Regions from separate parts of the Parasedimentitalea nitratireducens genome, predicted to be linked through region 3. Evidence: riboswitches for the same ligand, from Rfam matches in the RefSeq annotation. Region 3 holds a riboswitch; each other region holds the start of a gene.
What was found. A riboswitch is a leader RNA that binds a small molecule or an ion and turns the genes downstream of it on or off. The one in region 3 is predicted to bind cobalamin.

Region 1: linked by a shared signal. The riboswitch ahead of AC2T28_RS13625 (DUF1636 family protein) and the one ahead of AC2T28_RS10555 (DUF1636 family protein) in region 3 are both predicted to bind cobalamin.
Region 2: linked by a shared signal. The riboswitch ahead of AC2T28_RS13105 (CbtB domain-containing protein) and the one ahead of AC2T28_RS10555 (DUF1636 family protein) in region 3 are both predicted to bind cobalamin.

The regions. Positions count from the first base shown of each region.
Region 1 covers NZ_JBYAXC010000004.1:6,668-17,046, forward strand. The annotation lists gene AC2T28_RS13595 (amino acid synthesis family protein) at 1-543, opposite strand, end outside; gene AC2T28_RS13600 (LysR family transcriptional regulator) at 652-1,494, shown strand; gene AC2T28_RS13605 (response regulator transcription factor) at 2,030-2,578, opposite strand; gene AC2T28_RS13610 (acetyl-CoA acetyltransferase) at 2,655-3,809, shown strand; gene AC2T28_RS13615 (class I adenylate-forming enzyme family protein) at 3,806-5,305, shown strand; partial or broken gene AC2T28_RS13620 (DUF4389 domain-containing protein) at 5,418-5,636, opposite strand; cobalamin riboswitch at 5,893-6,105, shown strand; gene AC2T28_RS13625 (DUF1636 family protein) at 6,214-6,621, shown strand; gene AC2T28_RS13630 (ABC transporter ATP-binding protein) at 6,618-7,400, shown strand; gene AC2T28_RS13635 (ABC transporter substrate-binding protein) at 7,416-8,348, shown strand; gene AC2T28_RS13640 (FecCD family ABC transporter permease) at 8,350-9,378, shown strand; gene AC2T28_RS13645 (BCCT family transporter) at 9,903-10,379, opposite strand, start outside.
Region 2 covers NZ_JBYAXC010000003.1:490,116-500,494, reverse strand. The annotation lists gene AC2T28_RS13125 (TrmH family RNA methyltransferase) at 1-40, opposite strand, end outside; gene cobF (precorrin-6A synthase (deacetylating)) at 3-752, opposite strand; gene AC2T28_RS13115 (hypothetical protein) at 868-1,368, opposite strand; gene AC2T28_RS13110 (CbtA family protein) at 1,430-2,122, opposite strand; gene AC2T28_RS13105 (CbtB domain-containing protein) at 2,126-2,296, opposite strand; cobalamin riboswitch at 2,330-2,549, opposite strand; gene AC2T28_RS13100 (DUF1636 family protein) at 2,717-3,052, opposite strand; gene cobA (uroporphyrinogen-III C-methyltransferase) at 3,049-3,771, opposite strand; gene AC2T28_RS13090 (cobyrinic acid a,c-diamide synthase CobB) at 3,768-5,084, opposite strand; gene cobM (precorrin-4 C(11)-methyltransferase) at 5,084-5,869, opposite strand; gene AC2T28_RS13080 (cobalamin biosynthesis protein) at 5,866-6,246, opposite strand; gene cbiE (precorrin-6y C5,15-methyltransferase (decarboxylating) subunit CbiE) at 6,243-7,430, opposite strand; gene AC2T28_RS13070 (cobalt-precorrin-6A reductase) at 7,429-8,163, shown strand; gene cobJ (precorrin-3B C(17)-methyltransferase) at 8,160-8,915, opposite strand; gene AC2T28_RS13060 (precorrin-2 C(20)-methyltransferase) at 8,912-9,628, opposite strand; gene AC2T28_RS13055 (precorrin-8X methylmutase) at 9,631-10,260, opposite strand; gene cobG (precorrin-3B synthase) at 10,262-10,379, opposite strand, start outside.
Region 3 covers NZ_JBYAXC010000002.1:974,154-984,532, reverse strand. The annotation lists gene AC2T28_RS10565 (class I adenylate-forming enzyme family protein) at 1-1,064, shown strand, start outside; partial or broken gene AC2T28_RS10560 (DUF4389 domain-containing protein) at 1,177-1,395, opposite strand; cobalamin riboswitch at 1,652-1,864, shown strand; gene AC2T28_RS10555 (DUF1636 family protein) at 1,973-2,380, shown strand; gene AC2T28_RS10550 (ABC transporter ATP-binding protein) at 2,377-3,159, shown strand; gene AC2T28_RS10545 (ABC transporter substrate-binding protein) at 3,175-4,107, shown strand; gene AC2T28_RS10540 (FecCD family ABC transporter permease) at 4,109-5,137, shown strand; gene AC2T28_RS10535 (BCCT family transporter) at 5,662-7,497, opposite strand; gene AC2T28_RS10530 (Ldh family oxidoreductase) at 7,594-8,604, opposite strand; gene AC2T28_RS10525 (DUF3726 domain-containing protein) at 8,617-9,252, opposite strand; gene AC2T28_RS10520 (hypothetical protein) at 9,249-10,379, opposite strand, start outside.

The DNA.
Region 1 (10,379 bases), on a different contig from region 3:
GTCGCCAATGCGGTGATGCGGGCGGCCTCCTGTTGCGGCACCAAGCACAACAACGATTTCATCGTCGCGTGGCGCGTCAGGGATCGAAAACTGGATCGTCAGGTAATGTGAGCGACGGCCTGCATCATTTTTGTCCATCAGGGGCACCATGATTGGCGCGTTGGCCGGGCCACGGGTGTTGGTGAAGGCCAGATAGGATTTCGCGCTTACCGCTTCGCGATAGTGATTGCCAAACCGAAGTGTATGGATCAGTCCCGAGGCATGCTCAACTTCGCCATTCAACCCCACAACCGCGGCTTTGCCATAGGCTTCGATAGCGTCGCCACCACCTGCCAGACGGATCATCCGGTCGGTCATCATCTCGCCCAGAACCGGTCCATAGGCCTGAATTTCTGGCTTCAGGTCTTCGACAAACCGTCCCGCCCACGGGTTTCGGACCACGGCTGCAACCGCAAACATGCGCCACGGCGTGTCGGTTTTGCGAAAACCTTCAACCAAAACCTCTTCGTCATAGGTCACGATTTTTCGGATGTCGGGGTGCATTATCATTCTCCTGTTCGCTGCTGCGCGACTATCGGATCAGCTTGTTTTTGAGACAAACAAATGATTTATGTGCTAAGGTATTAGCAAGACTAATGGGTGACTTGATCAATGGCCAAATCCCTTCCGCCGCTCACGTGGTTCCGTGCCTTTGAAGCCGCTGCGCGCAACCTGAGTTTTACCGCCGCCGCAGAAGAAATTGGCCTGACGCAATCGGCCGTGAGCCAGCAGGTGAAATCATTGGAAGTTCGGCTTCGTGTTGCGCTGTTTATCCGGCAGGCGCGGGGATTGTCGTTGACCGATGATGGGCGAAGGTTGTTGCCGCAGGTCGCCGCTGCGCTGGACTCGCTTGCCGCTGCAACAGATCCATTTGATGTGGGGACACCAGAAAACTTCCTGACCGTTGCAACATCGGTCAGCATGGCCCAATGGGTCATCGCGCCCTATTTGCCAGATTTCTCCAAGCGACACCCGGACATACATCTGCGGATTCAAAGTGCCACTTGGCCAGACGATTTTCATTCAGCCCAGGCTGATGTGGAAATCCGGTTTGGATCACAAAAACAAGGCGGTAAGAATGCTGAGCTTTTGACACCAAACAGGTTGATTGCCCTCAAGTCGCCCGCGCTTCACGGAGATATCGAGGATCTTCCCCTGATCGAGGCCGTTGGGACATCTGGTGGCTGGAAGGCCTGGGCCGAAACCCATGGTGGTGGGCATCCCCCATCGTTTTTTGTGGACTCTTATGGCATGGCACTGAACCTGGCCGTTCAAGGCAATGGTGTTGCACTCGTCAGCGAACTTCTAGCCGATCATGCTATTCGCACGAACCAACTTGCACGAGCGCATGCAGCTTCAATCCCGGGCAAAGAAGGCTATTACCTGTCGATCGGAGAGGCCTCTCGGCCTGCGGTGTTGTTTCGGGATTGGCTGCTGGAACAGCTTTCTATTTAGGCTCGCCCGATACTAAATTCCCATATTGGTCAATGAATATTTACACTGTTGGCGGCGAATGACCACTCCTCGCCTTTCTTTCTTCAGACGTCTTCCTTGCTGCCCCGCGCACCAATGTCGTAGAAGGGCTGGGAGCCACCACTAGACGAAAACGCACCAAGGTCGGCTGTGGGCCATTCACGTCCCATCTGAGTGAGTTGCGGTCAGGCTTTGCAAATGTCGCTATCGGTGCTTTTCTACCGTTGGGGCTGACCGCAGCGAAGGACCGGTGCCAACGAGCCCATCAAGAGCCAGGGAGTCCGAAGAAAACTAAGGCAATCTCCAGCTTCGACAGTGCTCGGAAATTGCATTGACAGATTGGAGAGCAGAGCTGGCCTAAATAAGGCATTCGTTACGGCTAGTTCAGATAGAGCGGTCTATGCATCCGATGGTCTCAAAAGCACAGGTTAGTCGCTTTGCACAATGCTAATACTGGACACAGCAAGGTCTCCTCAGTGAAGGCTTTTGGCTTTTCGCCTACTGCCTGATGATCTGTCTAGATTGGCAGACCTGCCAACCGGGCGATCAGCTCCAGCGAATTGCGCGCCTCGAATTTTTCCAACAACCGTGCTCGGTGCACTTCGACAGTGCGTGGAGAAATGTCCAAATCTCTTGCGATCTCTTTGCTGGTCAGGCCCTCTGCCATCATCTTAGCGACTTGCCGTTCCCGTGCGGTCATATCTGCTATTGGTCGATGGTCCGAAATATCCGCGAAACTCCATACCGACCGTGCAAAAGGTGTTTGCGGATCCATCGACTGTCCGCGCACCCGGCACCAGAAATGCGCCCCGTCACGGCGACTCATGATCCGTTCGTCTTGATATTCACCAGAGCCATGCATCTTGCGTAGGCCCAGATTGCCAATGCGTTCATATTCTTCGATTGAAGGATAAAGCTTAGATAGGGAATGCCCGTCCAACTCGCCATTCCGATAGCCAAACATCTGAGCGAACCGTGGATTGCTCCGGCGGATCACACGGTTTTCAGCATAGATCAATCCAACTGGTGAATGATCAAAGACAAGAGTTTCGAGATCGTCTTTCATGGAAACCTACGTATTTTCACGGATCATCTTGTCGCACATGCCCCGCTACCCTGCAATCAAAGTAGTGGAGGGATCTATGGACGCAAAGATTGTTGGTTGGGGGCACACCCCCTTTGGCGCGCTGGATATGGGGTTCGAAGAGCTCATACAGACCGCAGCGGCAGAAGCGATAGAGAAAGCCGGAATAGATCCCGCTGAGATCGACGGAATCTGGCTGGGGCATTTCAACAGCGGCATGGTGCCGGATGCCTTTGCCTCCTCTCTGGTTCTGGGCTTGGATGATCGTCTGCGCTTCACCCCCGCAACCCGTGTTGAAAACGCATGTGCCTCTGGCTCGGCAGCGGTCTACGCAGCACGGGATGCAATCCGGGCGGGGTCCGCGCGGACAGTGCTTGTAATCGGTGTGGAAAAGATGACAACGCAGGATACCAAAGGCGTGACCAAAGCGCTCGCTGGGGCCTCTTATCAGGGTGAAGAGGCAGGCGTCAGCTTTCCCCAGATCTTTGGCCGTATTGCCGATGGGTATTTTCAGGCCTTTGGCGATCAATCCGAAACACTGGCCCGGATTGCGGTTAAGAACCACACCAATGCGCTGTCAAACCCGCTGGCGCAGATGCGTCGCGAGGTGAGTTTTGACTTCTGCAACACCCCAAGTGACAAGAACCCCTTGATCGCACCACCACTGCGTCTGACAGATTGCTCGCTAATCTCTGACGGGGCTGCCGCTCTGGTGATGGTGGCAGAGGATCGCGATGGCTTCGAGCATGCTGCAGGGTTTCGTGCGGCCCGTCAGGTCAATGATGTGCTGCCCATGTCTCGCCGTGACATGACGCAATTGGCTGGTGCGGCCCGAGCCTTTGAGCTGGCCTATGAAGAGGCCGGGATCACTGTGAATGACCTTGATCTGGCCGAGGTGCATGACTGTTTCACCATTGCCGAGCTGATGATTTACGAGGCCATGGGTCTGACCCCTGCGGGCCAAGGTTCCAAAGCCGTTACAGCTGGGACAGTGATGGCAGATGGCGCCTTGCCTGTGAACCTCTCTGGCGGGCTGAAAGCCAAGGGGCACCCTGTCGGCGCAACGGGGGTGTCCATGCATGTATTAGCGGCACAGCAAGTGACGGGACAGGCCGGAGCATTGCAAAAACTTGGTGCTGAATTAGCGGCTGTGTTTAATATGGGCGGCTCTGGTGTTGCGAATTACTGTTCGATCTTGGAGCCCCACTCATGAACCCAGCTGAATGGCTGCACCGCACTGCACGGGCGAAAAGGGACAGCCCCGCGCTGTTAACGGGTGAAACGCTCGACTTGGACTACGCCCAATTTCGCGACGCCGCAGCACGCCTTGGTGCGGGTTTGGCGGCGCGTGGCGTGTCCAAAGGCGACAGGGTTGCGATTTATATGGGCAACCGGATTGAGTATCTGATTGCTATGTATGGGGTATGGTTTGCAGGTGCTGCGGCCATTCCGATCAATGCCAAACTGCACCCGAAAGAAGCGGATTGGATCCTTGAAAACGCAGAGGCTACGCTGTGTTTGAGCGACGACAAACTTGGGCCTGACCTCACGACACAGGCGATATGCGTGGACGATCAGGACTGGGCTGCGCTTTTGGCCTCTGATCCGATGACGCGCCCTGTGCCACTCGACAGCAATGACATGATCTGGCTGTTCTACACCTCCGGCACCACCGGTAAGCCCAAGGGTGTGATGATGACTTGTGGCAATGTCGCATCGATGACTTATGGGTATTTCACCGATGTGGATGAAGTCTTTGCCGAGGATGCCATCCTCTATGCCGCGCCTATGTCGCATGGCGCAGGGATCTATAACTTCATGCATGTGATCCGTGGCGCGCGCCATGTGGTCCCTGAAAGTGGTGGGTTTGAACCAGATGAGATCCTGTCATTGGGCAAATCCATTGGCCGCATCTCAATGTTTGCCGCGCCAACCATGGTGCGCCGCCTGGTGGACCACGCCAAAGCGACAGGGCAAATCGGTGAAGGGTTGCGCACTATCAGCTACGCTGGTGGCCCGATGTATGAGGCCGATATCCTTGACGCGGTCGAAACAATGGGCGCGCGATTTGTGCAGATCTATGGTCAAGGCGAATGTCCGATGGGCATCACGGCCCTTACCCGCCATGATGTGGCCGACCGATCCCATCCTCGGTGGCGCGAACGGCTTAACTCCGTAGGCACGGCCCAAAGCGCGGTTCTGGTGCGCATTTTTGATGAAACCGGTCTAGAACTTCCGCCTGGTGAAACTGGCGAGATTGTGGTGCGCGGCGCCACCGTGATGAAGGGCTACTGGCAAAATCCAAAAGCTACGCTGAACACTATCCGTGATAGTTGGTTGTGGACGGGCGACATGGGATCAAAAGACGCAGATGGCTATATCACCCTGCAAGACCGCTCCAAAGATATGATCATCTCAGGTGGGTCAAACATCTATCCCCGCGAGGTGGAGGAGGTGCTGCTCTCGCACCCCGATGTAGCCGAAGTTGCGGTGGTTGGTCGCCCACACGCCGATTGGGGCGAAGAGGTTGTGGCCTTTGTGGTTGGCACGGCCGCTTCCTCCGCGCTCGACCAATTGTGCCTTGACCAGATCGCGCGGTTCAAACGACCCAAAGAGTATATCTATGTGCCGCAATTGCCGAAAAACAATTACGGCAAAGTACTCAAAGTAGACCTTCGTGCTCGTCTACAAGAAGGGACCACCACATGACAAACCTGACAGGGCACACAGCATTGGTCCCCGGTTCCCTTCGAGGGACCGGCTTCGCCATAGCGCTTGCAGGCGCCGGGTCGCGTGTGACGGTTCATTGTTTGGGATCCACCTAGGCCTTCCTGTTTAAATCCAGTTCCGTCCAGAGCCAAGGCTTGACGTTGCTCGCAGCTGTTTGGAACCGTGCCGCTTTTGCCATCCATATCCCAAGGTCGGTGCCAAAATCAGCAAGCCGCTAATTCGGCTGTTTGTTACAGATCAACATGACAACAAACTGTAGCACGGTTACTGCGCCCAGAATGGTTTGGGCGAGAGATATCATTACCGCGATTTGTCTGACGTCAGCACCTATGGGGCCAGATAGCGACATTTAAAAAAGGAGTGTTTCTGGCTCATCGTAACTACCGCGGAGTGGATGATGAGAAAGACAGCAGTACCAATAGAGTGTCCCCGCCCAAAGTAGAGTGTCCCCGCCCAAAGTGTACGCTTAAGAAGTTACCGCATGCAGAGCGGTAGGTTCCAAAAAACTGTCTTTGAGTGGGGAATGAAACCACCGAAATCCCGATTGACATCCAGCTTACCTTCATGCCACAACTTGCCGCGATGGTTCCCGGGCGTACAGCGCATTCCGGGATGAAAAGGGAATATGGTGAGGTGTAGCCAACAGGCGCCAAATCCGTAACTGCCCCCGCAACTGTAAGCGGTGTGCGTCCTCCGTAAGCCACTGGGCCAAAGGTCTGGGAAGGTGGGGAACGCCAACAGCCGCGAGTCAGGAGACCTGCCATCTTGAACGTTAACTCAACCCGGGCGGGGTGTCCCGGATAGGAGGCCAAGATGGCTTTTACGGCATTTGAATGCCCTACATTTAGGTTGACCTGTGCGTACCCCGCGACTTCGCGGAGGGCGATATGCACCGGACTACCACACATAGAATTACCGTCTGCACATCCTGCAAACATACTGGAGAGATCTGTCGTCCCGGCTATGCGTTGATTGACCGGCTGCGTGCCGCAATCGAAGCTGCCGGGGATAGTATTGCCGAAGATTTTGAGATTGCAGGGACAGCCTGTATGGCAGGATGCAGTCGGCCTTGTACCGTGGCGTATCACGCCACACGCAAAGCGTCTTATCTGTTTGGCGACATTGAGCCGGATGAAGATATCGGTGATCTCGTTGAATTTGCCCGTCAATACGCCGTGTTACATGACGGTTGGTGTAGTTCCGTAGACCGACCCGGAAAACTGCGCAAGACGACTCTGGCGCGGATACCCGCAGCTTTAATGGCGATCGAAGCGACGGACCAGGCAGTCTCATGAGCGCAACATCGTTAACACTAGAAGCCGTCACATGGGCGCCGCGTAAACGCGCACCACTGCTGCTAAACGAAATCTCCGTTGCCCTAGAGGCAGGAGAGGTGCTGGGAATTGTAGGCCCTAATGGAGCAGGCAAAACCACGCTTCTGCGGCTTATCTATGGGTTTAATCGGCCGATGAGTGGCAGAATCCTGATTGGTGAGCAGCCGATATCAACTATGCCGCCCCGCGCCCTGGCGCGCAAAGTGGCTGCTGTTTTGCAGGAACAACCGACTGATTTGACACTCTCTGTGCGTGAAATCGTTGCCTTGGGACGTATCCCCCACCGTATGGGGTTCTCTACGTCCGGCCCACGCGATGCAGAGCTGGTCGACGCTGCAATTGATCGTATGGAACTGCATGACTTGGCAGACCGCAGCCTATCAACCCTGTCTGGCGGCGAACGTCAGCGTGTCATGGTTGCCCGGGCACTGGCGCAGGATCCTCAGATATTGGTGCTGGATGAACCCACTAACCATTTGGATATCCGGCATCAACTGGAAGTTTTGCAACTGATCCGCGATCTCGACCTGACGATCGTGACATCCTTGCATGATCTGAACCTGGCGTCTGAGGTCTGTGACCGTGTCCTGGTCCTGAAAAATGGCACTCAGCAAAGCTTTGGCACGCCACAAGAAGCACTGACCGAACAGTTAGTATCTCAGACCTTTGCGGTATTTGCCCAACGAGATGAACTGACCCTGAGCCGCAAGACACACCTAACCTTTCAACTTCCCAACTAAAATCTTGAGGACATTATGAAATACACAACTCTGGCCCTAGGGCTGAGCCTGATCGCGAGTGCAAGCAGTGCAGAAACCACAGTCGATAGCTGCAACCGCCAGGTCACATTTGACACCCCGCCCAAGGCCGCCATATCCAACGATGTGAACCTGACCGAAATGATGCTGGCGCTGGGTTTGGCGGACCGAATGGTCGGCTACACCGGCATCTCTGGCTGGAAAACACTGGACGAAGAGATGCGCGCCGGTGTCGAGGCTTTGCCTGAACTGTCGGCCAAATACCCAACCAAAGAGGTGCTGATCGGCGCTGACGCGGATTTCTACTTTGCCGGCTGGAACTATGGCATGAAGGTCGGCGGCGAAGTGACGCCTGAAACTCTCGCCCCATTCGGAATTGATGTCTATGAGCTGACCGAAAGCTGTATTCACATCGGCGAGAAGCCCAAGGTCAGCATGGACGACATGTACAATGACCTGTTGAACCTTGGTAAGATCTTTGATGTCAAAGCCAAGGCCCAAACCCTCGTTGACGGGTATCAGGCTGAGTTGAGCGCCTTCACCAACGGTCTGGAAACCGGTGATCCACTGCGGGTGTTTGTCTATGACAGCGGCGAAGACACTCCGTTTACAGCCGGTCGTTATGCGATGCCAACCGCGCTGATCGAGGCTGCCGGTGGTCAGAACATTATGGATGACTTTGAGAAAAGCTGGGCTACTGTGACCTGGGAAGCTGTTGTCGAGCGTAACCCCGAAGTGGTGGTCATCGTGAACTACGGCAATGTCACCGCCGAAGAAAAACGTGCATTCATGATGAACAACCCAGCTTTTGCTGAAATGGATGCGGTGAAGAACGACCGTTTCGTCGTGCTGGAGTATGTCGAGGCCACCCCTGGGCCACGCAACATCAAAGCGGTTCAGAAACTGGCTGCTGGGTTCTGGGGCAACTAATATGGGCCAAGGGCAACGCCACACATTTCCGTTGGGACTGACCATCGTTCTGAGCCTTTTGGCGCTTGCGTTGTCCTTGTCCGTTGCAATCTCGGTGGGCGCGGTGTCTGTGCCCATCGAAACCGTCTGGGGTATTTTTTTCGACAAGATTGGAATGGGGTGGAGCGAGCCTAATTGGTCCAAAGGCCGCGCTGCCATCGTCTGGGACATCCGATTTCCGCGCGCATTATTGGCGGTTCTGGTTGGCGCGGGGCTTGCTATGGTTGGGGCGTCGTTGCAAGCAGTCACGCGCAACCCACTGGCTGATCCCCATCTTTTGGGCATTTCTTCGGGTGCAGCCTTTGGTGCAATCTTGGCACTGTTGCACACAGGATTGTTTTTGGGACTGCTGACGGTACCAGTTCTCGCCTTTCTGGGGGCGCTTGCAGCGACTGCCTTAGTATTGGTCGTGTCGCGTTTTGCTGACGCCACCAGCGCCGACCGCCTGGTTCTAACCGGCGTCGCTGTGTCTTTTGTCATTATGGCTGGTGCAAATGTTCTTATTTTCCTAGGCGATCCACGGGCTACGCATACGGTGATTTTTTGGATGCTAGGCGGACTGGGCTTGGCCCAATGGTCCCATCTGATCTATCCGCTAGCCGTTTTGCTGCCTTGTGCGCTTTGGCTGCTGGCCCAAGCGACGAGGCTCAATGCTATGACCATCGGTGACGAAACAGCTGCGACGTTAGGAATTCCCGTGACCCGGTTCCGACTTGCTACCTTTGTGATCGGCGCATCGATTACTGGCGTGATGGTCGCCTTTTCCGGCATGATTGGATTTGTGGGCCTTATGGTGCCGCACATCGTGCGCCTGATTACCGGCGGCGACTATTTGCGAGTTCTGCCGGTTTCGGCCTTGTTCGGAGGCATATTCCTATTGTGGGCTGATATTGCTGCACGCACCTTGATGGCCCCAGAGGACATGCCTATTGGCATCGTAACAGGGCTTGTCGGAGGAATGTTCTTTATCGCGATACTAGGGCGCAAGTGACGCGAAGACGAGCTATGTAGCGACGATGGTGAGTGACGGTGTTAGTTAAGAACTTGGACTCAGCTGTAATTGAGACTGTTTTCGCCTCCCAACCGCTGCTGTTTATGGTCGGGAGCACAGCGTCGGTGTTCGATTGGGGGAGGCTCAGCGGTTCAAGGTCGAATGCACCATTTGGCACACACATGTCAAAGACCGAAATGTTCTTCATAGCGGCTGTTGAGGATCGCTAAGTGGACACGTCCCAGCAAAGTTCACAAACACCATTTTCGCGACCGTGGCGCTAAATGCGCATCTTTCCCGATAGGCGGAGACTGATCATTAACGGCAGTTTGCATGAGCTGCGGGTATGCGTTGGTAGCAGAATCTGTAAAGCCGTGGACCACGCATGGTTGGCTGAGATGAAACGGCCAAGTGTGAATTTTGACTGCTACATTTCACTAAAGAATTGCCACCCACCTAAGGAAAAACTCACCGCAACAGAATTTGGAACGAGCGGGCCACTACAGCCCACCCGGATGCTTTGATTACTCGGCGGGTGCCGTAACTGCGGCGCTGTGTTTATCTCGCAGCCCGTCTCGATAAAGGGCTTTGGCAAGTGACACGCACATCAGGCCCATAACCATAGTGAAGGGCAGTGCACCGATGATCATCGCACTTTTTAACGCCTCCATCGGATCTGATCCGCCATTTGTTTTACCAGCGATCAGCAAAGTACCAATCACCAGCGTCAGGATCACGCCCCAAACAATACGGTGCTTGTGGCCTGTTTCCTGTTCGCCGCCGGACATAATGGTGTTCATAACCAAAATTCCTGAGTCTGCTGATGTTACCAGGAAGGTCAGGATAAGAACCACGCACATCACGGTAATCGCCGACAAGAAGCCACCTGACAGCATCTCGCTGAGGGTAACAAACAGCTTTGCTGTGTTCGACGCGCCGATGATCGCACCATCTGCGCCACCGCTCAATTCAAGGTCGATCGCGGTCCCACCCAATATTGC
Region 2 (10,379 bases), on a different contig from region 3:
AATTATCGACGCAACAGATAGATATCCATGATCCAGCCATGATCTGCACGGGCTCTGGCACGGGTTTTGATGATCTGCTCGGAGACATCGCTCAGTTGCCCGGAAATCAGGATCTCTTCTTTCATGCCAGCATAGGCCGACCACCAGATCTGTACGCCAGTAGGATCAATGCTCTGGAATGAACATTCGCCATCCAGCATGACAACCAGAGTATTGGCACTGTCGGGCCAGCCGTGATCGCGCAGTTGACGGCCTGTGGTGATTGTGAACGGCGCGCCGATTTCGTTGACCGGGATCGCGTGGGATGCAGTCAGAGCCTGGATCGAGGTGATGCCGGGGATCACAGTCAGGTTGATGTCTTGCTGGCGCTGCAAACGATCGGCAATACGCATGGTACTGTCGTACAGCGATGGATCACCCCAGACCAGAAAACCAACCTTGCCACCATCGGGCAGGTGCGTCTGAATTTCTTTCGCCCAGACCAGCGCAATCGCATCGTGCCAGTCGTCGACCCTCTGGTGGTAGTCGACGGTCTTAGGGTCGCGGGTGGGCAAGCCGAACTCGACGAGTTTGACATCGGTGTTGGTAATGACTTGATCGCAGATCTCACGTCGTAAACCGGCCAGATCATCTTTGCCCGCGCCTTTGTTGGGGATAAGGATCAGATCAACCGCGTTCAGGGCGTCTATGGCCTGCAACGTTAGGTGCTGTGGGTTGCCGGTGCCGATACCAATTAGGGTGAGGTCGATCATTGTTAGGCTCCAAATGTGGGAAGATGTTTTAGGAGTTGTGTCCGGCAACGCCGTGCAGCGCCTTCCCCGGGGAAGGCGCTGTGCACCTCCCCAAGGTCAGGCGCTGACCATGATCTTATTCGACTTGCAGCGAAACCGAGGCCTCGACGGGCGCACCATCGACCATCAGCGGGCTATGGCTGTTGGCGTTCAGCGAAACCTTCACTTCGACGTCACCCTTGGGCAGGTCACCGATGTGCAGCCAGTTGCCGTACAGGCGACCCAGCTTGGTGCCGTTGATATAGACATGCGCGTGGCCTTCACCGTCGGCGTCCTCTTTCGAGGCGTTCTCGGGCGAGAAGTGGAAGTTCTTGGGCATGACGTGCAAGTTCCAACCCGCCATCGGGTCTTTGGTGAGCTTGACTTCCAATCCTGGGGCATCCTCCCCGGCGGGCAGGTTTACAGCCGAAGCGTGATCGTGGCTGGCCATTTCGGCCTGCATTTCCATGCCGGCGTGTTGCGACGGATCGCTGTGATCATGACCTTCGAAGGTCACGCCATTGCCAGCGGCAATCACAAAACCAGCGCCGCCACCAAAGATCAGACCAATGGCAAAAAGTGCGAGTGGGCGGGACATTTTCGTCCTCCATAAAGTAAAACCCCTCCGCCGTTTCTGGCGAAGGGGGAGGTAAGCTTGTTCAGGCTGAGGCCTCGGCGCGTTGACCTTCGACTTGCCAGAAGTATCCGGCAAAGGTGCCAACCAGGGCCCAGGCGGCCAGACCAACGCCAAAGGCGCGGGCGGCAAACAGGGCACCGATCTCGGTTGGAACCGGACCAGCAAAGGTATCAGGCTCAGGTGCACCAACCAGGTGCGGTGCCATCAACAGGGCTGCTGCGATCAGGTAGCTGATCTTGTTGGTGCCAAAGGCAATCAACCACATGGCAGCAGCTGCGGTTGCCACCGTTGCGCCCCACCAAACCTGACGGTCGGCAACATCCGCTGCGGCAACGCCTGGAACTTCGGGCGCAAGCGTAAAGCCTGGTGCCAGGTGGAAGGCGATAAAGCCAGCCAGGCCCCAGAGCAGCCCGGTGCGGGCATTGATCTCGGCACCTCGCGTTTCGGCCATGGACATCAGCGCCACCAAAACCAGCGTGTAACCGGTATAGGTCAGCATGGTGAACACGATGCTTAGCCCGTCGCGCATGGCGTCAAAGCCGGGCAGCTCGGGATGTGCGGACACAGGTGTACCGCCGAAATGCACCAACTCACCGGTCTCATAAAGCTCGGCGTGGAGCAGAACAGGCTGCACGAATACCAACTGCAGCAGGGCGGCAATCAACCCTGCTGCAGCACCAGCGAACAACGCGCTGGTTAAAATGCGGCTATACATTGGTTAGTGGCAGGGGAAGCCAGTTGCGTGACGCACGTCATGTGCGGCGTCATGCAGGGCGGCTGCCTGTACGTGGCCGGTTAGGGTGATCACACCCAGGCCCAGAACAATTGCGAAAACAGCTGGCAGGAAACGGGATCCGGCGGCGGCAGCGTTCAGTGTTTTAGTCGTCATATTTTCTCTCCTTACCGTCACACCCGACGGCATCAATTTGCGTTCCATACGGCCGGTCTCCTGACTCGTGGGTCACAGCCAACTTTCCCCTTCCCACCGGGCCGTTGCCCGACAGTGGTTTGGAAAGCCGCTCGCCACTCACAGTCGCGGGGGCGGTTGAGGTCTCGGCGCCGCGATTGGGTCCGCCGTTCCTCATTCCCGTTTCAGTCCTAACGCTTTGCGCTGTGCGGACACCATATCACGCCAATGTGCCCGATGGGGTGGTGCAGGGTCAAGTTTGAAACCGACGGTTTGGGAGGGTTGTTGCGACTTATCCTTCCATTACCGGGCATTTAGCCCGGACGTGAGGACGGGCAGCGCCTGACCTTCCCCCCGGGAAGGCGCTTTGCACCTCCCCAAGGTCAGGCGCTGCCCTCGGATTTAGTCAATATCCGCAGGGATTCGCGCGAGGGCCTTGAACCGCAACCCGCCCAGTGGACGGGCGTCGGCAAGGTTGCCGTCCGTGCTGTCATTGAACAGGCTCAGAAAGGTTAGGATGTCGGGAATATCCGCTGTTGAAACCTCACCAAACAAATAGGCGGTTTTGCCACTTTGGCGCACCGACAGGGTTTGCGGGCGTTTACAGCCCGACATGCAGTCCACCTGTTGCACTTTGACCTCCAGCCCAGCAACTGCAACGGCCTCGCGCAGTTGATCCGGCAGGGTCGGATCGGCGTCGCGGCAAGTACGGCACAGGGTCAGGGTTGGCACGCTCATTCCGACTCAGCCAAAGGCCCATAAAGGATCAGCACCGGGGCGGTGGTTTGGAGTTCACGCAGTAGGGTTGGCAGCTCACCAACGGTGTGATGCGACAGCTCTTGTTCCGGTGTCGAAATGGCCAGTGCAAGCATAGCTGGGGTTTCCGAGGGTAACCCATGGGATATCAGCAGTTCCGCCAGCGCGGCAAAGGTGCGTTTGCCCATATAGACCACAGTGGTTGCATTGGCATCAGCCAGCGCGGTCAGGTTCAGGTCTTCGGGCAGCTCTCCAGTCACGTCGTGGCCAGTGATATACTGCAACCGCCGGGCGGTCAGGCGGCGGGTCAGCGGGATACCTGCCGCCGCAGCTGCTGCGGATGCTGCGGTAACGCCGGGAATGACCTCGTATTTGATACCTGCTTCGCGCAGGGCTGTGATTTCTTCTTCGAGCCGACCAAAGACACCAGAATCACCGGATTTTAGCCGCACAACCTTGGCACCAGACCGGGCGTAATCCACCAGCAGTTTGCTGACGTGGTCTTGCTTGGGCGAGGGGCGACCGGCGCGTTTGCCAACACCAACCAGATCGGCATCTTCGCGGGCATGGTCCAGGATCGGACCGGAGGACAGATCGTCAAACAGCACCGCATCAGCGGCTTCCAGACTTTTCACCGCCTTAACGGTCAGCAATTCCGGATCGCCGGGACCAGAGGAGACAAAGCTGACAAAGCCACTCATCTGCGTTCTCCGGTGATCAAATGGAAGAAGGTGCCGCTGACATTGCCCTTGATCGATCCGGTTTCAGGCACTGGGTTGCCGTCGGCGTCAAACACTTGCGCCAGCGGGGCGTCGGGTTCGTCCAGAATGGTCGAGTAGTGGAACTCGTGCCCGCGCAGAGCAGCACCTGCGTCAAAACCGGGCATAGGAGCATCCAGCACCGCGCGGCGATAGCCGAGGTGAAATTTGCGTTTCTCGTAAGAGGTCACAAGCCCTAGTAACCCGGCCATCTGGTGACGGTTGCCTTGCTTGTCGATCAGCGCCTCTCCCAAGGCCATGTAGCCGCCGCATTCGCCGTGTACCGGTTTGGTCTCGGCATGTTTGCGCAGGCCCGCGCGGTAAGTCTCTGCTGCGGCCAGCGTGCCACCGTGGAGTTCAGGGTAGCCGCCGGGGAGCCAGACCAGATCGGCGTCTGGGCTTGGCGCTTCATCAGCCAGAGGCGAGAACGGCAGGATCTCGGCCCCAGCGTTGCGCCAACCAGTCAGCAAGTGCGGGTAGGTGAACGAGAATGCTGCATCACGAGCAAGCGCGATGCGTTGGACAGGTGGAGTGGGTAGCGGTTGAGCGGTTGGGGCTGGGCCAGATAGGGCTGCAGCCTTGATCGCGTCGAGGTCGACGTTTTCGCGCAAGAAGGTTGCGTAGCCTGAAATGGCTTCTTCGAGATCAGGGTGTTCAACCGCCTGGATCAGGCCAAGGTGGCGTTCGGGCAGGGTCAGGTCGCCGCGACGAGGCAGCGAGCCGAGCACCTTGATGCCAGCCTTTTCCATGCCCAGCCGGGTCAGCCGTTCGTGCCGCGGGCTGGCGACGCGGTTGAGGATGACGCCGGCAAATGGCACCTCGGGGTCGTAGTTCTTGAAACCGAGTGCCGTTGCGGCGGCAGACTGCGCCTGACCGCCCACATCGACCACTAAAACGACTGGCCAGCCCATGCGTTTGGCGGTTTCGGCGCTGGTGCCAAAGGCGGTTTGGCCTCGCGTGGCGACGCCATCATACAAGCCCATGGAGCCTTCGCCGATGCAGATTTCTGCGCCTTCTGCCTGTGAAGCGACAGCATCCAGCAGGGTGCTATCCATCGCCCAGGTATCAAGGTTGAACGAGGCACGTTTGGCGGCCGCAAGGTGAAAGGCCGGGTCGATGTAATCGGGGCCGGATTTGAAGGGCTGCACCGACAGGCCGTCTTCGGCTAGGGCGCGGAGCAGGCCGAGCATCACAGTGGTTTTGCCAGTGCCCGAGGAGGGGGCAGAGATCATCAGGCCGGGTGGGTTTTGGGACATTACTCGGTTCCTTCCGGAAAACGCGGATCGGTGCCGACGGGGCGATAGCGGCGGTCATAGTCGCCCGCATAGAGGCAGCTTTCGTCAAACTCCTCGGCCCCGATGGCGCGGCCCACCAGGATCAGTGCGGTGCGGCCGCGTTCGCCGCCGGTGGCGTCTTCCAGGGTTTCAAGCGTTGCCTTGACCACACGCTGGTCGGGCCAGGTGGCGCGCCAGACAATAGCCACGGGGCAGTCGCCGCCGTAGTGGGGTGTCAGGCGGGAGATGACTTCCTCTAGCACATGCACCGAGAGGTGAATGGCCAGGGTTGCGCCGGTTTTTGCGAAGTTTTCAAGTGTTTCGCCGTCTGGCATGGATGACGCGCGGCCCGAGGTACGGGTCAGGATCAGCGACTGGGCCACGCCGGGCAGGGTGAGTTCTGCGCCAAGCGCAGCCGATGCAGCGGCAAACGCAGGAACGCCGGGGGTGACGTCGTAGGGAATATCCAGCGCGCGCAGGCGGCGTAGTTGCTCGCCCATGGCGGACCAGACCGACAGGTCGCCGGAATGCAGACGCGCGATGTCGTGACCGGCGTCATGGGCCGATTGGATCTCAGTCATGATCTCGTCCAGCGACATCGAGGCGGTGTTGATGATGCGGGCGCCCTTGGGACAGTGCTGCAACAAGGCCTCGGGTACTAGCGAGCCAGCAAAGAGGCACACGGGACAGGCTGCGATCAGGTCGCGGCCGCGCAGGGTGATCAGGTCGGCGGCACCGGGGCCGGCGCCGATGAAATGTACGGTCATGTTGTCGTCCTTTGGGCTATTGCCGCGGTGGCAAGGCCATTGTCTGTGATAACGCGGGGGGCCAGCAGCTGCACGGTTGCATCTGGCTGGCCCTGTTGAGCGGCGGCGAGGGCTGTGGCCTCGGCCAAGGATCCGGTGCCAAAACGGGCTTGGATCCGGTCGGATTGGGTGGGCGTTTCAATGCCCAGAATGTCATCTTCGGCCAGTGCGACCACTGGCAAGTTCATGTCTTTCGCCAGTTGCTGCATCTGCGGGGCGCTGGCCTTGGCTGTGATCGAGGCCAGCGCGTCGGGCTGGGTGCAGCCGGTCAGCCTAATTGCGGCGCGCAGGTCGGCGGTGCTGGCCGATTGGCGAAATCCGATACCGGCGATTTTCATCGGGTAATGCTCCATTGCAGGACCGGGCGGGCACGTTCCCAGCCGCGCATGGTGCCCAAGGGGCCTGCCTCGGCAATCTCGGCCTTTAGCAGGTGGCCGCCGTGTTGGGCGTGGGCCATCATAAGCAGGGTCTCGGTTTCCAAAGTGACGCCATTGGCGATGATGCGGGTGCCGGGGGGCAGGATGTGCCACAACTGGTCCAGCAGCGCCTGCGAAGCGCCGCCGCCGATAAAGACGGTGTCTGGCAGTTCCTGGGTCTTTAGCGATTGTGGGGCCTGTCCGATAACCAGGCTCATGCGATGGGTAAGGCCAAACTTTGTCGCGTTGAGGTTAATATTTTCAGACCTGTGCGTACGCTGCTCGAATATCAGTGCACGGGCACCGGGGGCCGCAAGGCACCATTCGACCGAGATTGAGCCGGAGCCACCGCCGATATCCCACAAGAGTTGGCCGGGACGCGGGGCTAGGGCCGATAGGGTCAGGGCGCGGATCGGGCGTTTGGTGATCTGGCCGTCGTGGTGGAACAGATCGTCTGGCAGACCCGAGGTGTGGGGCAGGCCGGGGTTGCCTTGGGCTGCAAGAGCCACGGCTACCGGAGCCTGTACATCGTCGAGATCAAAGGCATCGGCGCGGGTGCTGCGCACACGCTGGTTTGGCCCGCCGAGGCGTTCCATCACCGCCATCTGAGTTTCGCCAAAGCCCTGTTGGGTGAGCCATGCGGCGAGTTCGGCTGCGGCCGCGCCATCGCGCAGGGTGCAGATCAGCTGAGTATTAGGGGCGAGCACGGGCAGCAGGCGTTCAAAGGGCGCGGCGTGCAGGCCAAGGCAGAGTGTATCCTCGATCCGCCAGGCCATGTGATTGGCCACCATCGCGAAAGTGGAAGGCACCGGGTAAGAGACCCATTCGCCCGGCGCGAGATGTGTTGCGAGAGAGCCGCCCGCGCCGTGCCAGAAGGGATCACCCGAGGCGAGAACGGCGACCTGTTTGCCGCGCGATTGAAGCACTGGATCAATTGAGAATGGGACGGGCCAAGGGTGGGCTCGGTCGCCCGCATTCACCAATTCCAGATGGCGGGGGCCGCCAAAGATGATCTCGGCCTTGTCCAGTGCAGATCGGCTTGCATCTGGCAGGCCGCTCAGTCCATCTTCGCCCAGACCGATGATTGAAAGCCAGGGTTCAGACATGACACGTATCCTTTTGCTGGGGGGCACAACCGAGGCCTCGGGGCTGGCGAAACAGCTGGCCATGGCCGGGCGGGACGCGGTGTTCAGCTACGCCGGCCGAACCGCGCGCCCGGCGTCGCAGCCTTTGCCCATGCGGCTGGGCGGGTTTGGCGGCGTGGCTGGATTGGTCGAGTATCTGCGCAGTGAGCGGATCACCCATGTGGTGGATGCCACCCATCCCTTTGCCGCGCAGATGAGTGCCAATGCGGTGGCGGCTTGCGGCGAGGCTGGCGTGGCGCTTTGTGCGCTGGAGCGGCAGCCGTGGGAGGCTGGTGAGGGTGACAATTGGGTTAGCGTCACCGATATGCAGGGCGCTGTGGATGTGCTGCCCAAGGAAGACGCGCGGGTGTTTCTGGCGATTGGCAAGCAGAACCTGGATGTCTTTGCCGCCAAGCCGGGCAACCATTACCTGCTGCGGTTGGTGGATGCGCCCGAAGGCGCGTTGCCGTTGCCCGATTGTTCGGTTGTTGTGGCGCGAGGGCCGTTTGATGCCGCCGGTGATCAGGCCTTGGTGGCAGAGCATGGGATCACCCATGTGGTGGCCAAGAATGCAGGTGGTGTGGGCGCCGAGGCCAAGCTGCAGGCTGCACGGGCGCTGGGGGTGCCGATCGTGATGATCGACAGACCACAGGTTCCGGATCGGAAGATCCTGCGCAGCGTTGGCGAGGTTATGACCTGGCTGGAGCATTCTTAGCCTTCAGTTGCGTAGCGTGGGGTGTAGACATGGCGGCCAATGCGGCGGGTGTCGGCGTTGCCGACGATTACAACCGTGCGCATGTCTGCCATCTCGGGTGTGGCTTCATCTAGTGTGACAGTGGTGATCGTCTCGCCCGGCTTGGACACATCGCGGGCAAAGGAGATGAGAGTCCCGCCGCCACAGGCCTCGCGCAGGATTTCTAGCGCCCGGCCAAACTGGTGTGGGCGGGATTTGGAACGTGGGTTGTAGAACCCCATGGCAAAGCCAGCCTCACCGGCCAGACGCAGGCGTTTTTCGATCAGGGACCAGGGTTTGAGATTGTCCGACAGATTGATGGCGGCAAAGTCGTGGCCCATGGGGGCGCCGATACGGGCCGAGGCGGCGAGCATGGCGGTGATACCTGGCAGCACCTGAATGTCGAGATCCAGCCAGTCGGGCTTGCCTGCCTCCAATGCCTCAAACACGGCCGAAGCCATAGCAAAAACGCCGGGATCGCCAGAGGAGACGACTGCGACGCGCTTGCCTGAGGCGGCCATTTCCAGTGCATGGGTGGCACGTTCGATTTCAACCCGGTTGTCCGTGGCGTGCAGGGTCAGGCCGGGGCGTTCGGGGATGCGTTTGACATAGGGGATATAGCCAACCACGTCGGTGGCATCGGCCAGAACCTCCTGCACCTGCGCGGTGACCATGGTTTCATTGCCGGGGCCAAGGCCTACGATCTTGACCCATCCTGCTGCTGTCTGGGTCATGGGCGGCGTCCTTGGCCGTGCAGGATGACAATCGAGAAATAGGGCACTTTGCCGGTGACCTCGGTTAGTTTTTGCACGGTTTGGTCTGTCATTGTGCCGCGTTCAACCAGCCATGCGTCCTGCAAACGTCCGGCGCGCTCCAAGGCGCGGCGCAACTTGGGCAGGTTGCGGCCGATCTTCATAACCACCAGGGCATCGGTTTCGGCGGCGCGTTTGGCCAGTTCGTCCTCGGACAGGGTGGCCATGGCGACGGTCAGCACGTCGTCGCCCCAGGTGATGGGCTGACCGGTGGCTGTCCAGCAGCCGGACATGCCGGTGATGCCGGGAATAATCTCGACCTCGGCGCGGTCCTCTAGCCGGATATGAAGATGCATGAAGGAACCATAGAGGAAGGGGTCGCCCTCGCAGAGCACCACCACATCGTCGGTCTTGGCCATCTCGGCCAGGGTGTCGGCCCATTCATCATAGAAAGCGCCGAGGATGCGGTTGTATTCCGGATCGGTGAAATGGATCTCGGTGGTGACCGGGTATTCCATTGGGTATTCCGCTGCGCCCTCGGGCAGCATGCCGTCAACCAGACGGCGGGCCTGTCCCTCGTACCCGGCCTTGCGGAAATAGGCGATGTGGCGTGCAGCCTGAATGGCGCGATATGAGCGCAGGCTCATCAAGTCGGGGTCGCCGGGGCCGAGGCCTGCGCAGATGATTTTACCCATGGTTACTCTTTCCAGCTGGCAAGCGCGTTGACGGCGGCAACGGTGATGGCGGATCCGCCCAGTCGACCTTTTACGATCATCGAGGGGACAGGCAAGTCCTGCATCAGCGCGTCCTTGGATTCCATGGCGCCGACAAAGCCAACCGGGCAGCCGATGATGGCGGCGGGGCGGGGGCAGGATGGGTCTTGCAGCATGTTCAGCAGGTGAAACAGCGCGGTGGGGGCGTTGCCGATGGCAATCACGGCGCCGTCCAGTTTGGGACGCCACAGTTCCAGCGCGGCAGCAGACCGGGTGTTGGACATTTCTTTGGCCATGTCGGGCACGCGCGGGTCGCGCAGGGTGCAGATCACCTCGTTCTCGGCGGGCAGGCGCGGGCGGGTGATGCCTTCGGAGACCATATAGGCGTCACAGAGGATCGGTGCGCCAGCGGCCAGCGCGGCGCGGGCGGTTTCAGCCATACCTTCGGAAAAACGGATGTGTTCCTCGAGCCCGACCATGCCGGCGGCGTGGATCATGCGAACGGCGACGCTTTCCTCATCTTTGTTGAAGCGTGACAAGTCGGCCTCGGATCGGATGGTGGCAAAGCTTTCGGCGTAGATGGCGGCGCCGTTGGTTTGGTAGGTGTGGAGCATGTCAGCTGCCCTTTGTCAGAATGTCGGGAGAGGCACGCAGTTGGGCGGCACTCAGATGTGTTTTGGCGGGATGATCCGAGGCTGTGCCGTTGCGGATCAGGTTGAATGTATCGGGTTCC
Region 3 (10,379 bases):
TCTGGCTGTTCTACACCTCCGGCACCACCGGTAAGCCCAAGGGTGTGATGATGACTTGTGGCAATGTCGCATCGATGACTTATGGGTATTTCACCGATGTGGATGAAGTCTTTGCCGAGGATGCCATCCTCTATGCCGCGCCTATGTCGCATGGCGCAGGGATCTATAACTTCATGCATGTGATCCGTGGCGCGCGCCATGTGGTCCCTGAAAGTGGTGGGTTTGAACCAGATGAGATCCTGTCATTGGGCAAATCCATTGGCCGCATCTCAATGTTTGCCGCGCCAACCATGGTGCGCCGCCTGGTGGACCACGCCAAAGCGACAGGGCAAATCGGTGAAGGGTTGCGCACTATCAGCTACGCTGGTGGCCCGATGTATGAGGCCGATATCCTTGACGCGGTCGAAACAATGGGCGCGCGATTTGTGCAGATCTATGGTCAAGGCGAATGTCCGATGGGCATCACGGCCCTTACCCGCCATGATGTGGCCGACCGATCCCATCCTCGGTGGCGCGAACGGCTTAACTCCGTAGGCACGGCCCAAAGCGCGGTTCTGGTGCGCATTTTTGATGAAACCGGTCTAGAACTTCCGCCTGGTGAAACTGGCGAGATTGTGGTGCGCGGCGCCACCGTGATGAAGGGCTACTGGCAAAATCCAAAAGCTACGCTGAACACTATCCGTGATAGTTGGTTGTGGACGGGCGACATGGGATCAAAAGACGCAGATGGCTATATCACCCTGCAAGACCGCTCCAAAGATATGATCATCTCAGGTGGGTCAAACATCTATCCCCGCGAGGTGGAGGAGGTGCTGCTCTCGCACCCCGATGTAGCCGAAGTTGCGGTGGTTGGTCGCCCACACGCCGATTGGGGCGAAGAGGTTGTGGCCTTTGTGGTTGGCACGGCCGCTTCCTCCGCGCTCGACCAATTGTGCCTTGACCAGATCGCGCGGTTCAAACGACCCAAAGAGTATATCTATGTGCCGCAATTGCCGAAAAACAATTACGGCAAAGTACTCAAAGTAGACCTTCGTGCTCGTCTACAAGAAGGGACCACCACATGACAAACCTGACAGGGCACACAGCATTGGTCCCCGGTTCCCTTCGAGGGACCGGCTTCGCCATAGCGCTTGCAGGCGCCGGGTCGCGTGTGACGGTTCATTGTTTGGGATCCACCTAGGCCTTCCTGTTTAAATCCAGTTCCGTCCAGAGCCAAGGCTTGACGTTGCTCGCAGCTGTTTGGAACCGTGCCGCTTTTGCCATCCATATCCCAAGGTCGGTGCCAAAATCAGCAAGCCGCTAATTCGGCTGTTTGTTACAGATCAACATGACAACAAACTGTAGCACGGTTACTGCGCCCAGAATGGTTTGGGCGAGAGATATCATTACCGCGATTTGTCTGACGTCAGCACCTATGGGGCCAGATAGCGACATTTAAAAAAGGAGTGTTTCTGGCTCATCGTAACTACCGCGGAGTGGATGATGAGAAAGACAGCAGTACCAATAGAGTGTCCCCGCCCAAAGTAGAGTGTCCCCGCCCAAAGTGTACGCTTAAGAAGTTACCGCATGCAGAGCGGTAGGTTCCAAAAAACTGTCTTTGAGTGGGGAATGAAACCACCGAAATCCCGATTGACATCCAGCTTACCTTCATGCCACAACTTGCCGCGATGGTTCCCGGGCGTACAGCGCATTCCGGGATGAAAAGGGAATATGGTGAGGTGTAGCCAACAGGCGCCAAATCCGTAACTGCCCCCGCAACTGTAAGCGGTGTGCGTCCTCCGTAAGCCACTGGGCCAAAGGTCTGGGAAGGTGGGGAACGCCAACAGCCGCGAGTCAGGAGACCTGCCATCTTGAACGTTAACTCAACCCGGGCGGGGTGTCCCGGATAGGAGGCCAAGATGGCTTTTACGGCATTTGAATGCCCTACATTTAGGTTGACCTGTGCGTACCCCGCGACTTCGCGGAGGGCGATATGCACCGGACTACCACACATAGAATTACCGTCTGCACATCCTGCAAACATACTGGAGAGATCTGTCGTCCCGGCTATGCGTTGATTGACCGGCTGCGTGCCGCAATCGAAGCTGCCGGGGATAGTATTGCCGAAGATTTTGAGATTGCAGGGACAGCCTGTATGGCAGGATGCAGTCGGCCTTGTACCGTGGCGTATCACGCCACACGCAAAGCGTCTTATCTGTTTGGCGACATTGAGCCGGATGAAGATATCGGTGATCTCGTTGAATTTGCCCGTCAATACGCCGTGTTACATGACGGTTGGTGTAGTTCCGTAGACCGACCCGGAAAACTGCGCAAGACGACTCTGGCGCGGATACCCGCAGCTTTAATGGCGATCGAAGCGACGGACCAGGCAGTCTCATGAGCGCAACATCGTTAACACTAGAAGCCGTCACATGGGCGCCGCGTAAACGCGCACCACTGCTGCTAAACGAAATCTCCGTTGCCCTAGAGGCAGGAGAGGTGCTGGGAATTGTAGGCCCTAATGGAGCAGGCAAAACCACGCTTCTGCGGCTTATCTATGGGTTTAATCGGCCGATGAGTGGCAGAATCCTGATTGGTGAGCAGCCGATATCAACTATGCCGCCCCGCGCCCTGGCGCGCAAAGTGGCTGCTGTTTTGCAGGAACAACCGACTGATTTGACACTCTCTGTGCGTGAAATCGTTGCCTTGGGACGTATCCCCCACCGTATGGGGTTCTCTACGTCCGGCCCACGCGATGCAGAGCTGGTCGACGCTGCAATTGATCGTATGGAACTGCATGACTTGGCAGACCGCAGCCTATCAACCCTGTCTGGCGGCGAACGTCAGCGTGTCATGGTTGCCCGGGCACTGGCGCAGGATCCTCAGATATTGGTGCTGGATGAACCCACTAACCATTTGGATATCCGGCATCAACTGGAAGTTTTGCAACTGATCCGCGATCTCGACCTGACGATCGTGACATCCTTGCATGATCTGAACCTGGCGTCTGAGGTCTGTGACCGTGTCCTGGTCCTGAAAAATGGCACTCAGCAAAGCTTTGGCACGCCACAAGAAGCACTGACCGAACAGTTAGTATCTCAGACCTTTGCGGTATTTGCCCAACGAGATGAACTGACCCTGAGCCGCAAGACACACCTAACCTTTCAACTTCCCAACTAAAATCTTGAGGACATTATGAAATACACAACTCTGGCCCTAGGGCTGAGCCTGATCGCGAGTGCAAGCAGTGCAGAAACCACAGTCGATAGCTGCAACCGCCAGGTCACATTTGACACCCCGCCCAAGGCCGCCATATCCAACGATGTGAACCTGACCGAAATGATGCTGGCGCTGGGTTTGGCGGACCGAATGGTCGGCTACACCGGCATCTCTGGCTGGAAAACACTGGACGAAGAGATGCGCGCCGGTGTCGAGGCTTTGCCTGAACTGTCGGCCAAATACCCAACCAAAGAGGTGCTGATCGGCGCTGACGCGGATTTCTACTTTGCCGGCTGGAACTATGGCATGAAGGTCGGCGGCGAAGTGACGCCTGAAACTCTCGCCCCATTCGGAATTGATGTCTATGAGCTGACCGAAAGCTGTATTCACATCGGCGAGAAGCCCAAGGTCAGCATGGACGACATGTACAATGACCTGTTGAACCTTGGTAAGATCTTTGATGTCAAAGCCAAGGCCCAAACCCTCGTTGACGGGTATCAGGCTGAGTTGAGCGCCTTCACCAACGGTCTGGAAACCGGTGATCCACTGCGGGTGTTTGTCTATGACAGCGGCGAAGACACTCCGTTTACAGCCGGTCGTTATGCGATGCCAACCGCGCTGATCGAGGCTGCCGGTGGTCAGAACATTATGGATGACTTTGAGAAAAGCTGGGCTACTGTGACCTGGGAAGCTGTTGTCGAGCGTAACCCCGAAGTGGTGGTCATCGTGAACTACGGCAATGTCACCGCCGAAGAAAAACGTGCATTCATGATGAACAACCCAGCTTTTGCTGAAATGGATGCGGTGAAGAACGACCGTTTCGTCGTGCTGGAGTATGTCGAGGCCACCCCTGGGCCACGCAACATCAAAGCGGTTCAGAAACTGGCTGCTGGGTTCTGGGGCAACTAATATGGGCCAAGGGCAACGCCACACATTTCCGTTGGGACTGACCATCGTTCTGAGCCTTTTGGCGCTTGCGTTGTCCTTGTCCGTTGCAATCTCGGTGGGCGCGGTGTCTGTGCCCATCGAAACCGTCTGGGGTATTTTTTTCGACAAGATTGGAATGGGGTGGAGCGAGCCTAATTGGTCCAAAGGCCGCGCTGCCATCGTCTGGGACATCCGATTTCCGCGCGCATTATTGGCGGTTCTGGTTGGCGCGGGGCTTGCTATGGTTGGGGCGTCGTTGCAAGCAGTCACGCGCAACCCACTGGCTGATCCCCATCTTTTGGGCATTTCTTCGGGTGCAGCCTTTGGTGCAATCTTGGCACTGTTGCACACAGGATTGTTTTTGGGACTGCTGACGGTACCAGTTCTCGCCTTTCTGGGGGCGCTTGCAGCGACTGCCTTAGTATTGGTCGTGTCGCGTTTTGCTGACGCCACCAGCGCCGACCGCCTGGTTCTAACCGGCGTCGCTGTGTCTTTTGTCATTATGGCTGGTGCAAATGTTCTTATTTTCCTAGGCGATCCACGGGCTACGCATACGGTGATTTTTTGGATGCTAGGCGGACTGGGCTTGGCCCAATGGTCCCATCTGATCTATCCGCTAGCCGTTTTGCTGCCTTGTGCGCTTTGGCTGCTGGCCCAAGCGACGAGGCTCAATGCTATGACCATCGGTGACGAAACAGCTGCGACGTTAGGAATTCCCGTGACCCGGTTCCGACTTGCTACCTTTGTGATCGGCGCATCGATTACTGGCGTGATGGTCGCCTTTTCCGGCATGATTGGATTTGTGGGCCTTATGGTGCCGCACATCGTGCGCCTGATTACCGGCGGCGACTATTTGCGAGTTCTGCCGGTTTCGGCCTTGTTCGGAGGCATATTCCTATTGTGGGCTGATATTGCTGCACGCACCTTGATGGCCCCAGAGGACATGCCTATTGGCATCGTAACAGGGCTTGTCGGAGGAATGTTCTTTATCGCGATACTAGGGCGCAAGTGACGCGAAGACGAGCTATGTAGCGACGATGGTGAGTGACGGTGTTAGTTAAGAACTTGGACTCAGCTGTAATTGAGACTGTTTTCGCCTCCCAACCGCTGCTGTTTATGGTCGGGAGCACAGCGTCGGTGTTCGATTGGGGGAGGCTCAGCGGTTCAAGGTCGAATGCACCATTTGGCACACACATGTCAAAGACCGAAATGTTCTTCATAGCGGCTGTTGAGGATCGCTAAGTGGACACGTCCCAGCAAAGTTCACAAACACCATTTTCGCGACCGTGGCGCTAAATGCGCATCTTTCCCGATAGGCGGAGACTGATCATTAACGGCAGTTTGCATGAGCTGCGGGTATGCGTTGGTAGCAGAATCTGTAAAGCCGTGGACCACGCATGGTTGGCTGAGATGAAACGGCCAAGTGTGAATTTTGACTGCTACATTTCACTAAAGAATTGCCACCCACCTAAGGAAAAACTCACCGCAACAGAATTTGGAACGAGCGGGCCACTACAGCCCACCCGGATGCTTTGATTACTCGGCGGGTGCCGTAACTGCGGCGCTGTGTTTATCTCGCAGCCCGTCTCGATAAAGGGCTTTGGCAAGTGACACGCACATCAGGCCCATAACCATAGTGAAGGGCAGTGCACCGATGATCATCGCACTTTTTAACGCCTCCATCGGATCTGATCCGCCATTTGTTTTACCAGCGATCAGCAAAGTACCAATCACCAGCGTCAGGATCACGCCCCAAACAATACGGTGCTTGTGGCCTGTTTCCTGTTCGCCGCCGGACATAATGGTGTTCATAACCAAAATTCCTGAGTCTGCTGATGTTACCAGGAAGGTCAGGATAAGAACCACGCACATCACGGTAATCGCCGACAAGAAGCCACCTGACAGCATCTCGCTGAGGGTAACAAACAGCTTTGCTGTGTTCGACGCGCCGATGATCGCACCATCTGCGCCACCGCTCAATTCAAGGTCGATCGCGGTCCCACCCAATATTGCCATCCAGGCAAAACAGACCAGGGTTGGTGCAAAAACACAGCCAACAATGAATTCCCGCACTGACCGGCCTTTGGAAATTCGTGCAAGGAACAGGCCGACGAAGGGGGAGAACGCGATCCACCAAGCCCAATAGAACGTGGTCCAACCGGCCTGCCAGCCAAACTGACGTCCAGCGTTGCCTGCTTCGTAGACAGCTGCCAGTGTTGCCTCGGGCAGTTCTGCGGCGGCACCTTCAAGTCCCGATTTGAACCCGTCAAAGGATCCCCAGGCGTTGGTTGCACCCGCCATCAGATCACCAGAAAGGGGTTTGGCTGCTTCAGGTAGGGCCGCAGCAAAGGCATCCGCAGATTGTGGCCCATATGCGCCAAAGCTGAGCGAGACAAAGTGCAGGATGTAATCGACCAGTGCGGTTGCATAGGTGGTCATTGCGAACAGGAATGAGCCAAAAATCACAAAGGTCAGCAGCAAGATGATCGAAAGGACCAGGTTCAGGTTCGAAAGGTATTTCACCCCGCGGCCAACCCCGGACACTGCCGAGATGATCGACAGACCCATGATGACAACCAGCCCTGAGACCAGTCCTACAGTGCCCGGTGCCGGAGCATCTCCAGACATGTCCATCATCCACTCCATACCTGTGATTGCATAGAGCCCGTCAATGAACTGGCTGACACCAAATCCGATGGTCACTGATACGCCCAGAATCGTCGCAACGACACCCAGCACATCAACAATGTGACCAAACAAGCCGTTCACATATTTGCCGAACAGTGGCGTCAGCGCCGACCGGATCGTCAATGGCATGTCCCGTGTGTAGGCGTAGTAGGCCAGTGACAAGCCGGTCACCACGTAGATAGCCCAAGCATGGATGCCGTAGTGCAAGAAGGTGTAGCGGTAGCCCGATTGCAGCGCCTCTTCGGTATTGCCCGCAACTTCGCCAGCCACAACCACAGGGTTCGATCCCCAAAGGCCCATTGGTTCAGCGGTGGCAAAGACCATAAGCCCAACACCCAACCCGGCACCAAACATCATTGAGAACCATGAAAAATTAGAGAATTCAGGCGCTTCTCCTGCTCGGCCCATAATCCGTTTCCCAGTTTGTGGCAGGGCCGCGACGATAAACAGAAAGAAGGCAAATGCACCGACAATCACGATATAGAAGGCGTTGAAATCACCTAAAATACGCCAGTTCAGGCTGCCCAAGGCACTGTTGGCGTTGGCGGGCCACACAAGGGCCCAAATAACCAGCAAAGCCATGCTGATCTTACTGATGAGCGCAATCGGCAGACTGTATCCTTCATAGAATCCAGACCCCGCCTTCTTGATCTCCAGCTCCGTAAATGGAGGCTTGATTGACATTGGAACTCTCCCTTCCACTGTTGGCTCATTCGAGCATTTGGAACAGGCCTTATTCTGACCTGCCCAATTTGCCTGCCTCCCCCGGCAGGCATTCCCTTAACCGAGCAGTTGCTCGATCCGGGCAAGGGTTGCGGAGTTGACCGCAACGCCCTGTGTCTGCGCCAAAGCGCGTTTTTCACTGCGCCCGTCCCCTGGTAGATGGGCGCCTTCTTGCTCGTGCACCGCGTTAGCCAGATCCGTGATCCGTGAGGTGAACAGGCCGCCTGATGTTGCTTCCGGATCTATGGCCAAGAAGAACTGCCCTGTCTTTGGAGAGCCGCCTGCAGTTCCGGAAAATGGAGACGCATGGATGCCTAAAGAGGCACCGCTGAGAGCGGCTGCCATCATCTCGACCAGCAATGCGACTCCGACGCCCTTGTATCCACCCGAGGGAGCCATCGAACCTTTGAGCCCGACGTTCGGATCTGTTGTTGGGTTACCGTCGCTATCCAATGCCCAACCAACGGGTATGGGTTTTCCTTCGCGCGCATGTTTCATCACCTCACTCTTGGCGATGGTGCTGGCACTCTGGTCGATCAATATCGTCGGTTTTCCATCAATTCCCGGCGCGGCAATCGAAAATGGGTTGGTCCCAACGACGGGTTTGTATCCTCCCGATGGCGCAATCGAGGCTGGAGCATTTGTAAACCCAAGCCCAACCAGCCCCGCAGCAGCCAGCCGGTTGGTGTGGTATCCCAGAACACCGCAGTTATAGGAGTTGTGGATCGACAGTGCCGCTACGCCTTGCTCACGTGCCAGCGGAACTAATTTTTCAAACCCTTTGTCGATGGCAGAGTGGGCAAAACCCGTTGCCGCATCCACGGTGATTATTCCTGGGCGGGGATTTTCCAGTTTGGGAACAGCCTGGCCATCAACTTTCCCGCACTGCACATGCTCGGCATAGATCGGGATATAGGCCAGGCCGTGACTAGCCACGCCATCAGCTTCTGTAGCTGCAGTCGCAACCGCGAGCGGCCGCGCATTTTCGGGGGAGGTGCCTGCAGCAACAAGCGCGGCAAAGGATAACTCTTCGATTTCTGCAAGGCTGAGGGTTCGGGTATTAATCATACGTCCTCCAAATCAGTCATTATCGGATTGCCCTGCACCCGCCCCAAACCGACGTGATGCTTCGGTTGCGGGGGCGTAGGTCAGCGCGGCAAGTGAATTGAGTTTGTCTAAGACCAAGCTGTCGGAGTGGGCACGGACAGCCTTACGACCTGATTGGGGTGGCGACGGTGCCAAGGTGATTTCGACGTGTTCAACCTGTTCAGCATAAACGTTGCTGCCTGTTGAAACCGTGAGATCAGCGTAGTTCCCATTTGTCGTGACGGTTACGCCAGCCCAGTGCATTTGCAGATTGGAATTGGTCTTGCGCGCCGCTGCGGCGACGAAGGGAAGCACCAACAGTGGATGAGACAGATTGCGGATTTTGGCCCCATCCGTGCCGACCTGAGTTGCGCACTCTGACAGTGCAGCTCCAGTTCGCACCGGGCAAAGACTGCCGGTTGCTGCGTGCCATTCTCCATCTAGTGATTGTGGGCCGCCAGTGACGAGAGGTGCTGTCAGCAGGTTAGCCAACACGCGACAACCATCCAAACCTTGCGCGCAAAGCCAACGGGTTGCCTTGGCTGCCTCTTCGGCAAGACCCCAGTCCAGCCCAGCTCCTCGAGCAGAACGTTTGCTTAGGGCTTCAACCTCGTTCAAAGAGTAGCTCATGGAGTGTCCTCCACGTTGGGGTAAACCCAGAGGTCAGCATTCTCTTTGGTCAGATCCTGTGGGTAGGGCGCGCCCTGGAACATGCAAATGCGCACCCAGCGATCAGAGCGCGGATCAAAATGGGTGGCGCCAAAAAATGACAGTTTGGCGCGCAGCATGTCGATCGGCAGAATGCCTTCACCGATCGTGTTGTCCTGAATCTCGCTATAGGGCGCATTGGCACTGATTTGGCTGCGCCTGACAGTGTGGCGGTGTTCAGGGTGATGCAGCAAGAATTCTGAAACCGTCTTGTCGTGTTCCCATTCTCTTAGCGTGTCAAAGGCCCGTGCCGCATCACGTGCTGGCGCCAGGGGTTGTTCATAGGCGCTGATTGGTTCCTCAAATCGGGATCCGATACGGGGTTCCAGTTTTTCGGCAGAAACATACCAAGCCCGTTCACAGTTTTCAGGCGCAGACCAATCCAGGCTCAGAGCCCAGCCAAAACTGCTTTGGATCAACTCCGTTAAGGAACCGACTGTCATGTCGCCGTCGATCAGAAATGCATCTGAATTGTCATCCGACAACCCCCTCGACAGCTCATCCACAAGGTAACCATAGGGTTCCATGATGACCGAGTTCAAAAGCTCCTGGCCTTCTTCGCTTAGTGTGTCTTCGGACCAGCGAACCAGCTGATCCCAGAGGTAATCAGTTGAGAGGTCTAGCGTCGAAAGATGGCTGAACAAGGCGTCCAGATCGTTGCGGAGGGTATTGAGTTTTTCGACTTGGACAGGGTGTTCAGAGTGCCACTGGGCGACGGACTGAGAGCTCCGCTCCAGTATTTCCTTGAACTGATTGATCTCAACCTCTGCCGCGGTCTCGACTTTTCGGACACGCAACAAAGCCTCTTCGCGCACCATGATCCAGTTGTTGAACAGCACGGGATGGTTGACGATAAACGGTGCCATCCCAAGCCCGGTTGAATTGCCGATACCAAGCTTTCTCGCGATCTCGGGGTCTAGCTGAACTGCTGATTTACCCCCCTTTAGCTGAGCCGCATGTTCAACCAAATCGCGAACAAACGCGCGGGTCAGAAACACCGAAAGCATCTCCGCTTGGAAGGGCACAGAGAATTCGGGCCTGTCCGCAAT